Regions from separate parts of the Staphylococcus lutrae genome, predicted to be linked through region 3. Evidence: predicted binding sites of a transcription regulator. Region 3 holds the regulator's gene; each other region holds the start of a gene.
What was found. Region 3 encodes Rex, which represses fermentation and respiration genes when NADH is low (regulators of the CRP and FNR family bind a similar motif). Its sites were predicted from a motif close to TTGTGAAATATTTCACAA; they were not measured.

Region 1 (2,216 bases), 780 kb from region 3:
AGCCTACACCTTCTTGACGATCTGCAAGTGTCGGTTCAATATTATTTTGTTTTAACATGTAGGCTGCGAGCCACGCCTGGTTGTTTACAGACCGTGCAAAATCATCAAAAGTATATGCCCGAACAACCTCGATTTGATAAAAGTAAGGGTTGGCTTGTTTTCCTGCTCCCCATACTAAATACTTCGAAGGGGCTGTCAGATGAATCTCCTTTGAATCTACAAAAGCATGTACAAACGCCCGATCATAAGTTGCATACATGCGATCGACCCATTCATTCAAAGAACGGTAATCCTCCCCAACTTCATGAATGACGACCCCAATATACGTTCCATGTTTATAAGGTAACTGAGGTAAGGTGTCCATACGTGGATCTTTAACTACAGGAGAGTGACCCAAATGCGTACTAATAATATACTGATTCACATTCGGATATGGTAGCGGTGGAAGCCCTTGTGAATGATTCGTTGCTGCACTGGCTTCCGCCATGAAAGCAGGCATACCGAACAATGATCTTGTATAAACTGTCGGTGTCAAACACAACGTGGTTAGAGTCACAACAATAGATAGAGATGAAGCAAAAAAACGTTTGAACATATCCATCACACCTTTCACTTTTTTAAATTTTAAAATACAAATATCATATAATTCTTTTATAAAATAAATATCTCCTGCATACAAATCAAAGTCAAGTGTTTTATGATTTTAAAAACGTCATTTTACACCTATAAAAACCATCTTTTCCCTTCAAAATCCTTAGTCATGCCTCTTAATAATCCTATTTTTTATGCGACACACACCTATCATTGTTCATTTGCACTGACATCTTTTTGTATTCAATGACCACGCCCCTCAATTGATCCATATATCATTTTAAAAATAACAACACGCACTCCATGGTTAAGTTGTTCAAATATTTGACGCAATTTATAAATAGTTTATTGAAAATACTTTACCTTACTCATTGTATGTAATATAATGTTTGTGAATTAATTCACAATATTTTTAGGAGGAATGCCTTATGATGACAGCTTTAGCAACACAACAACCGGCAACAGATGTGATTGAAATGGTTCAAACTTTAACTGAAAATGGAAAAAAAGCACTCAAAGCACTTGCGTCAAAGTCACAACAGGAAATTGATACAATTGTCCATGAAATGAGTATTGCCGCAGTAGATCAACATATGCCACTGGCTAAAATGGCATTTGAAGAAACGGGTCGCGGTATCTATGAAGACAAAGCGATTAAAAACTTATACGCGTCTGAATATATCTGGCACTCTATTAAAGATAATAAAACAGTCGGTATCATTGGTGAAGACACACAAAAAGGCTTAACGTACGTCGCCGAACCGGTGGGCATTATCTGCGGTGTCACACCGACGACCAATCCTACTTCCACAACGATTTTCAAAGCGATGATTGCGATTAAAACTGGAAACCCTATCATTTTTGCTTTTCACCCGAGCGCACAACAATCCTCTAAAGCAGCAGCACAATGTGTATTAGACGCAGCAGTGAAAGCAGGTGCCCCTCCTCACGCCATTCAATGGATCGAACATCCTTCAATTGCTGCAACACAACAATTAATGAATCATGAAGACGTGGCACTGGTATTAGCAACAGGGGGATCAGGCATGGTGAAATCCGCCTACTCAACAGGCAAACCGGCTTTAGGTGTCGGCCCTGGTAATGTTCCCGCTTATATTGAAAAAACGGCTCAAATCCAACGTGCGGTCAATGATATCATTGGTTCTAAAACTTTTGACAATGGCATGATTTGTGCTTCTGAACAAGCCGTGATTGTAGATAAAGCCGTTTATGAGACAGTCAAAAAAGAATTTAAAGCACATCAATGCTACTTTGTGACCGCTAAAGAGCGTCCATTATTAGAACAAGCAATGATGAACGAACGTAAAACTGGTGTCTGCGCAGATATTGTCGGGAATGCCGCAACGGAAATCGCTCGTAAAGCGGGAATCCAAGTTCCTGAAGGCACAAAACTACTGATTGTCGAACTCGAAGGTGTGGGTGAATCCTATCCTTTATCAAGAGAAAAGTTATCTCCTGTTCTCGCTATGGTCAAAGCCACTTCTTCAACACATGCTTTTGAACTTTGTGAGGGTATGTTGTCACTCGGTGGCCTCGGTCATACTGCCGTCATCCATTCAGAAGATCCAACGCTTCAACAATCATTCGGTATGCGTATGAAAGCG
Region 2 (2,216 bases), 960 kb from region 3:
GTGCACTGATTTGAGCCAATGTAATCATCCAGTTTCCTTTTACGATAAGCTCATTCCATGGAAAGTCCATCATTAATGTCCACCTCCACTGTTATGATCTTTGTGTGCCTCAGCATCTTTGGCACCTTTGTGCATTGATTCCATTTCGTCCATAGTATGATCTTGTTCTTTTTTGAACTCATTGTTATAAGGCTCATTGTTTTTAAGAATCGCAGGTTTCATACCATGACGCTCATAGTTAACATTCGTAATTTGTGATTTACGCGCTGGTTTGTTCGGTTCACTTAAGACGCCTACTTTATCATCATAGAAGTTTGGATCTTTCGGTGCATAATTGAATCGATCATAAGCGTAGAAAATGTATTCCGGATCTGCTGCTGGATCTACAAATGCCATGTGTGTTCCACTGAATGTTAATGCTTTGTTTTGAGTGATTGGAAGCAATTGTTTGTCGAAAGTATCTTGGTCGAGTGGTTTTTGAGATTGTGCTTCTTTCACCCAAGCATCATATTCTTTCTGACTAACAGCTTCAACGGTAAATGTGTGACGAGAGAAGCCTTCTCCGTTGAAGTTAGAGTTACGACCACGATATGTACCTTCCTCATGTGCTTCATAAGTCCACTCCATAGTCATAGCAGTCATTGCATATTTTTGACCACCGAGTTGTGGAACCCAGAAACTTGTCATTGTGTCCATCGCTTGAAGTTTGAAAGTGATTGGACGGTTAGTTGGAATTTTAAGGTGATTAACCGTTTCAATTTTTTCATCTGGATAAGCGAAGAACCACTTGTACCCACCACTTACAGCATAGATAACGATAGGATCGTCCTCAGCTTTAGGTGGCTCCTCATATTGATATAAAGCTTTAACAGTAGGAATCATCAATGCAATTAAAATAATTACAGGGATAAGGAACCATACTGTTTCAAGAAGTGCGTTGTGATGCATCTTACCAGATTCGCGTGTATTATTATATCGGTATTTATAAGTGAATATTGCGAATAAGATAAGTACAACAGCAACAATGGCAACCATGAAGATGATTGAATAAATAATCAAAAATCTTTGGTCGCTGGCCATTGGCCCTTTTGCGTTTAAAACTTCTACATCAGAACAGCCCGCAAGCAAAAACAATGTTCCGAAAGCAAGAAGCAAAGACTTAAATTTTGACACTTTTTTGACCTCCTAATACTACAATTGTAGGGCTTATACTAATTTTAAAATAATATATGATATTTACAAGTGGCATTTTGAAAAAACAATTAATGGAAATTCATGAAACCGTTGAGACTCTAAGTGTGACAGGGGTTCAGCGCTTTATTAAAATTATGTGTACATTTTGTGAAATGTTCCAATAACTACTTATTTAATGAGGTAAACGGCAAACAGAAGGTCAATTCCCATATAATGACTGAATTTTCTAATGATTGCTAACAGGGGATTTTTATAAAAATATAGGGAATTTACTAATAAAAGTTTGTGAAAAAAAGTGTAAAATAAAAGTGTAGGGCAACGATGCACCTTATATGCGCGTGCACATATGAATTTTCTTTATCCATCAAAGGAGATGACGTATGTCAATGGATGTCATTCAGCGACTGTTAGATTGTAACTGTACAGTCGCCGACATTCTGGATACTTTTTTGATGATGATTTGCAGTGGGGATGGGATGAAACAGTCGTTTCATGCATATGAATGCGTTGCTTTAGGAGATGCGCAACGAAAGAGAACAAGGTGTTCACATGTATAGGGCACTGAAGCGCATACAATGACCTATTGCTAAAAGGAAAGTGCTGTCATAGGTATGCTTTTCGACGTGTATAGCCGTATCATTGTTTAGCTATCCGATTGTGATAGATTACGTGGTGCATCAACGACTTGAACAGTACGTGATGTTTTACCCGTCATGCCATCAGAATCAGTGACTTGATATTGTAATTGATATACGCCTTGTTTTGATGTATCGATATGACCGTTGACAGTGATTTTATCTGTTAAGTCACCGTCTTCTTTATCGAAAGCGAATACACCGTGTAAAGGGTTGTATGCATCGCCTAGTTTTACGACTTCATCATGCGTACCTTTAATAGAAGGGCTGTCATTTGTCGTTGCTTCGACACATAAGTTGGGTGATACAAGCGAAGCAGACACCCCTAATGCTGACAGGGATTGAAGTAATTTATTCATAGGAATCAGACCCTCCGTTTATTGTTAT
Region 3 (2,216 bases):
TATTTTTCTCTACAAACGTTTCAAGTCGTTTGATTTCCCCTTGTTGACGTTCGTATTCACTGAGTCGTTTTTGATAGTATTGATCGCGTAACGTGATGAATTTAGCATAGTTTCCAACATAGTGCTTCACTTCACCGAGTGAAACATCATATATTTGTGTGACAATTTTATCTAAAAAGAAGCGGTCGTGGGAAATGATGACAATGGCCCCTTTAAAATATTTTAAATAGTCTTCAAGCCATTCGGTCGTTGCCATATCTAAATGGTTGGTCGGTTCATCGAGTAAAAGGATATCAGGCTCACTCAACAACATCTGCGCAAGTGCGAGACGTGTTTTCTGACCACCACTGAAATCTTGTATTGGGCGATGATAATCTGTTGTACTAAATCCGAGTCCATTCAGTACGGTTTTTATTTTGCTCTCATATTGGTAGCCGTCTTGTTGTTCAAATTGATTGGATAATTGCTCATATTTTGCGATATGGGCTTGATACGCATCAGATTCATAGTGATCTGCATGTGCTGCAAGCCAATCCGCTTCGTCTTGCATTCGTTGTCCAATTGTTTTTACTTCCTCAAAAGGGCGCGCCATTTCTTCTAAAACGCTATTTTGTGTGTTAAGTGTCATTTGCTGTGTTAGATAACCTATTTTTAGACCTTTTATTTTAGAAATATGGCCAGAGTCATAGGGTTCAACTTCGGCGATAATTTTCATAAGTGTAGATTTTCCAGCCCCGTTTCGACCAACAATGCCGATACGTTCACCCGTTTTTATTTCAAAATGAACCCCTTCAAAAATTGTTTCACCATCAAACGATTTTGTAATCTGACTTAATTGCATTAAAATCATAGGCACACTCCTTTCATCCTATTTATTGTACAATAAACCCCCATGCTATCAAACTGTTAAAGTTTTCATATGTATTAAATTAAGTTATAATAATGAGCATAAAGTGTGAACACCATCACATGTATTAGAAATGATTATCGGAGGACTTCATTATGGGAAAATCAATGAACAAAATTCCTAGAGCAACTTTAAAACGTCTCCCTTTGTACTATCGATTTGTGAACACTTTAAAAGCGAAAGGCGAAGATCGCGTTAATTCAAAGGCAATTAGTGAAGGCTTAAATATAGATTCAGCAACCATTCGCCGAGATTTTTCTTATTTTGGTGAGTTAGGTAAAAAAGGATACGGCTACAATATTGATAGTTTACTAGATTTTTTCAAATCAGAACTCAGTGATTCAGATGTCATTAAAATTGGTGTTGTTGGCGTTGGGCATTTAGGTACGGCCTTAATTTCATATAACTTCTCAATTCATGATGATATGACAATTACAGAGGCATTTGATATTAGCGAAGAGATTATAGGGACGACAGTAGGAGACGTGACGGTCAAATCAATGGATGAAATTAAAGCAACTGTAGCAGCAGGTGATTTAGAAGTCATAATCATTGCTACACCAGAATCTGCAGCCCAAGCCGTCACAGATCAGTTAGTAGAAGCGGGTATCAAAGGCATTCTTAACTTTACACCAAAACGCGTGAACGCCCCGCAAAATGTTCAAGTCCATCAGATAGATTTAGGGGTTGAATTGCAATCATTACTCTTTTTTATGAAGAACTACGGTACCATAAAGTCATAGTAGTCTATATGACGCTCAATCTCATCGTTTGTCTTCATATTTGAATCATGTAATATTTGAGTGAGATGCTTTTTCATCTTATTAAATACATCGATTTAAAGCGCTAATTTCTATCAAATTGGGTAGGAATTAGCTTTTTCTATTGTCAGTGAGATTGGCAAGACGATTGTTGTGAGATGATGACATGTTGAATAAGTTAGGAAAATGAGTGATGCATATAAGTTGGATAAATCTGCAGAACCCTATTTAAATGAAGTCTGTATGGCAAGTCATATGAAATGAATTTGTTGAGAATTTAAGGGTGAATTTATGATAAAATAGCGAGTGAGACTAAAAGAGGAATCTATACATATGAAGTCAGATGATGACGAAGCAAGACATGAAATCAAAAGCGTAATGATCATTTTGAGCCATGTTAAGTGATACATCAGTGATCAAATGACACATGCCGTTGAAATCGATATGAGGCCATGCGTGTGGTTTGATAACGAATGTGATATGTAAGCGGCTTGATGTTGACGCTACTTTTGAAAGTCATTAATGATGTATAGGATGGCCAATACATT
Region 4 (2,216 bases), 410 kb from region 3:
TTGTTTACCAATGCGCATTGCAGAAACACAACATGCAATACCGTAGTCATCGCCATAACTTTCACGCATTAAATCATCATTTTCATACTGAATTGAGCTTGTTTTAATACTCATTTTTGTACAATAACGTTTAAAGTTTTCCGGTAAACGTGTAGACCATAGTACTGTTAAGTTTGGTTCTGGTGCAGGACCTAAGTTGTCTAATGAATGTAAGAAACGGAATGAGTTTTTCGTTACCATTGGACGTCCATCAATACCAACACCACCGATTGATTCAGTTACCCAAGTTGGGTCACCAGAAAAGAGTGCATTATAATCCGGTGTACGCGCAAATTTAACTAAACGCAATTTCATAATAAAGTGGTCAATGATTTCTTGAACTTCCGTTTCTGTAATCGTACCCGCTTCTAAGTCACGTTCTGCGTAAATATCTAAGAATGTTGACGTACGACCTAAGCTCATCGCTGCCCCGTTTTGCTCTTTAATTGCTGCAAGGTAAGCGAGGTATAACCATTGAACCGCTTCTTTAAAGTTTTCAGCTGGTCGACTTAAATCAAAACCGTAACGTTCCCCTAATTGCTTTAATTCTTTTAATGCGCGATACTGTTCTGAAACTTCTTCACGCAAACGAATGATATCTTCTGTCATCGTTGCAGATAAGTCATTGAAGTCTCTTTGTTTCTCTTCCATTAAGAAATCGATACCGTACAACGCAACACGACGATAGTCCCCAATAATACGACCGCGTCCATAGGCATCTGGTAAACCTGTAATAATACCCGCTTTACGACAAGCTAACATTTCTTTTGAGTATGCATCGAACACACCTTGGTTATGCGTTTTACGATATTCAGTAAAGATATGTTCTGTTTCCTTGTCCAATTCATAGCCATACGCTTCACATGCTGCTTTAGCCATACGAATACCACCAAATGGTTGCATCGAACGTTTGAATGGTTTATCCGTTTGGACACCAACAATTTTTTCTAATGATTGATCTAAGTAACCTGCATCATGAGATAAAATTGTTGATGGGACTTTCGTATCCATGTCCCAAACGCCACCACGATCACGTTCTTCTTTCGATAAAGCCATCACTTGTTCCCACAATTTCGAAGTGGCTTCTGTCGGTCCAGCTAAAAAGCTATCATCGCCTTGATAACCTGTAAAGTTTAGCTGGATAAATTCACGAACATCTACATGACGTGTCCAACGTCCAGTTTTAAAACCTTCCCATGCATTGTGTGTTGTCTGAGTGTCTTTAATCATAAGTTTACCTCCAATTAGGTTTTTGTTCATCTTTTCACAATTCAGTATATCAAATGTTGTGAATGATATCACTTAAAACTGAAAACGTTTTATGAAACGTCACTTTTTCGAACTAATTTGTATATAAATCTGTCACAATTAAAATTATTTTAAAACAATTACCGCACTTGCAAAAAAATGTGCAATTCAATTCCTTCATACCATCGACGCCCGTCATCATGACACTTTCGCTTGACCATTCACGTTTGTATAAGAATTTTTTTCGTTGTATCTCCAGTCAATACTGTGCCACATCTCAAGGCACAAGCGACCTATTTAGACGTTGAATTAAGAGAAATCTCTTACACGAAGCAGCCCCCATTTTCCTCGTTCTAAATAAAATCAGAGACCGCATCCAAGGTCTCTGACTCAATTTTTATAATTTTAATCATAAATAGTAAAACATGTAGCATCCCAACGTCACGAATCACGTCATACGCTCACGTAGAACACCAAAATTCATACGTTCTTGTTTGAAACGCCATCTACTTCTCGTCTTCAGTCGCAGTGAAGCGAAAAATTTCAGATGGATATAATTTAAAGACTTTACATAATAAATAATCTACAAGCCAACCGACAATCAATGGAATGACGAAAAATACGGCAATCACAATAATTAAATTTGCAAAACCGCTTCCTTCCATCAATTCTAGCGCGTTAATCGGCCCAACTAATCCAACAATACCGAAACCTGCTGATTCTTTTACACCGACAATCCCGAACATCGCACCAATCGCACCCGTAATCGCTGCCGTAATACCAATCGGCAACAGCATAATCGGATGACGAATCACATTAGGAATCATCATTTTCATCCCACCTAACAATATCGCAATAGGCACCCCAATTTTATTAACACGCAATGTCCCAATAAAAAGGACGACAGCTGCCACCGCAACACCAATCGC

Region 1: adhE (bifunctional acetaldehyde-CoA/alcohol dehydrogenase) is a predicted target of Rex. The motif match lies at 981-998, and genes of this name have one in related genera.
Region 2: qoxA (cytochrome aa3 quinol oxidase subunit II) is a predicted target of Rex. The motif match lies at 1,340-1,357, and genes of this name have one in related genera.
Region 4: pflB (formate C-acetyltransferase) is a predicted target of Rex. The motif match lies at 1,292-1,309, and genes of this name have one in related genera.

What each region holds. Positions count from the first base shown of each region.
Region 1 covers NZ_CP020773.1:1,216,378-1,218,593, forward strand. Annotated here, with positions in the region: gene B5P37_RS05615 (N-acetylmuramoyl-L-alanine amidase) at 1-595, opposite strand, end outside; gene adhE (bifunctional acetaldehyde-CoA/alcohol dehydrogenase) at 1,068-2,216, shown strand, end outside.
Region 2 covers NZ_CP020773.1:2,018,038-2,020,253, forward strand. Annotated here, with positions in the region: gene qoxB (cytochrome aa3 quinol oxidase subunit I) at 1-70, opposite strand, end outside; gene qoxA (cytochrome aa3 quinol oxidase subunit II) at 73-1,173, opposite strand; gene B5P37_RS09375 (immunoglobulin-like domain-containing protein) at 1,838-2,188, opposite strand.
Region 3 covers NZ_CP020773.1:440,276-442,491, reverse strand. Annotated here, with positions in the region: gene B5P37_RS02230 (ABC-F family ATP-binding cassette domain-containing protein) at 1-850, opposite strand, end outside; gene B5P37_RS02225 (redox-sensing transcriptional repressor Rex) at 1,003-1,650, shown strand.
Region 4 covers NZ_CP020773.1:845,912-848,127, forward strand. Annotated here, with positions in the region: gene pflB (formate C-acetyltransferase) at 1-1,269, opposite strand, end outside; gene B5P37_RS04230 (PTS sugar transporter subunit IIC) at 1,794-2,216, opposite strand, start outside.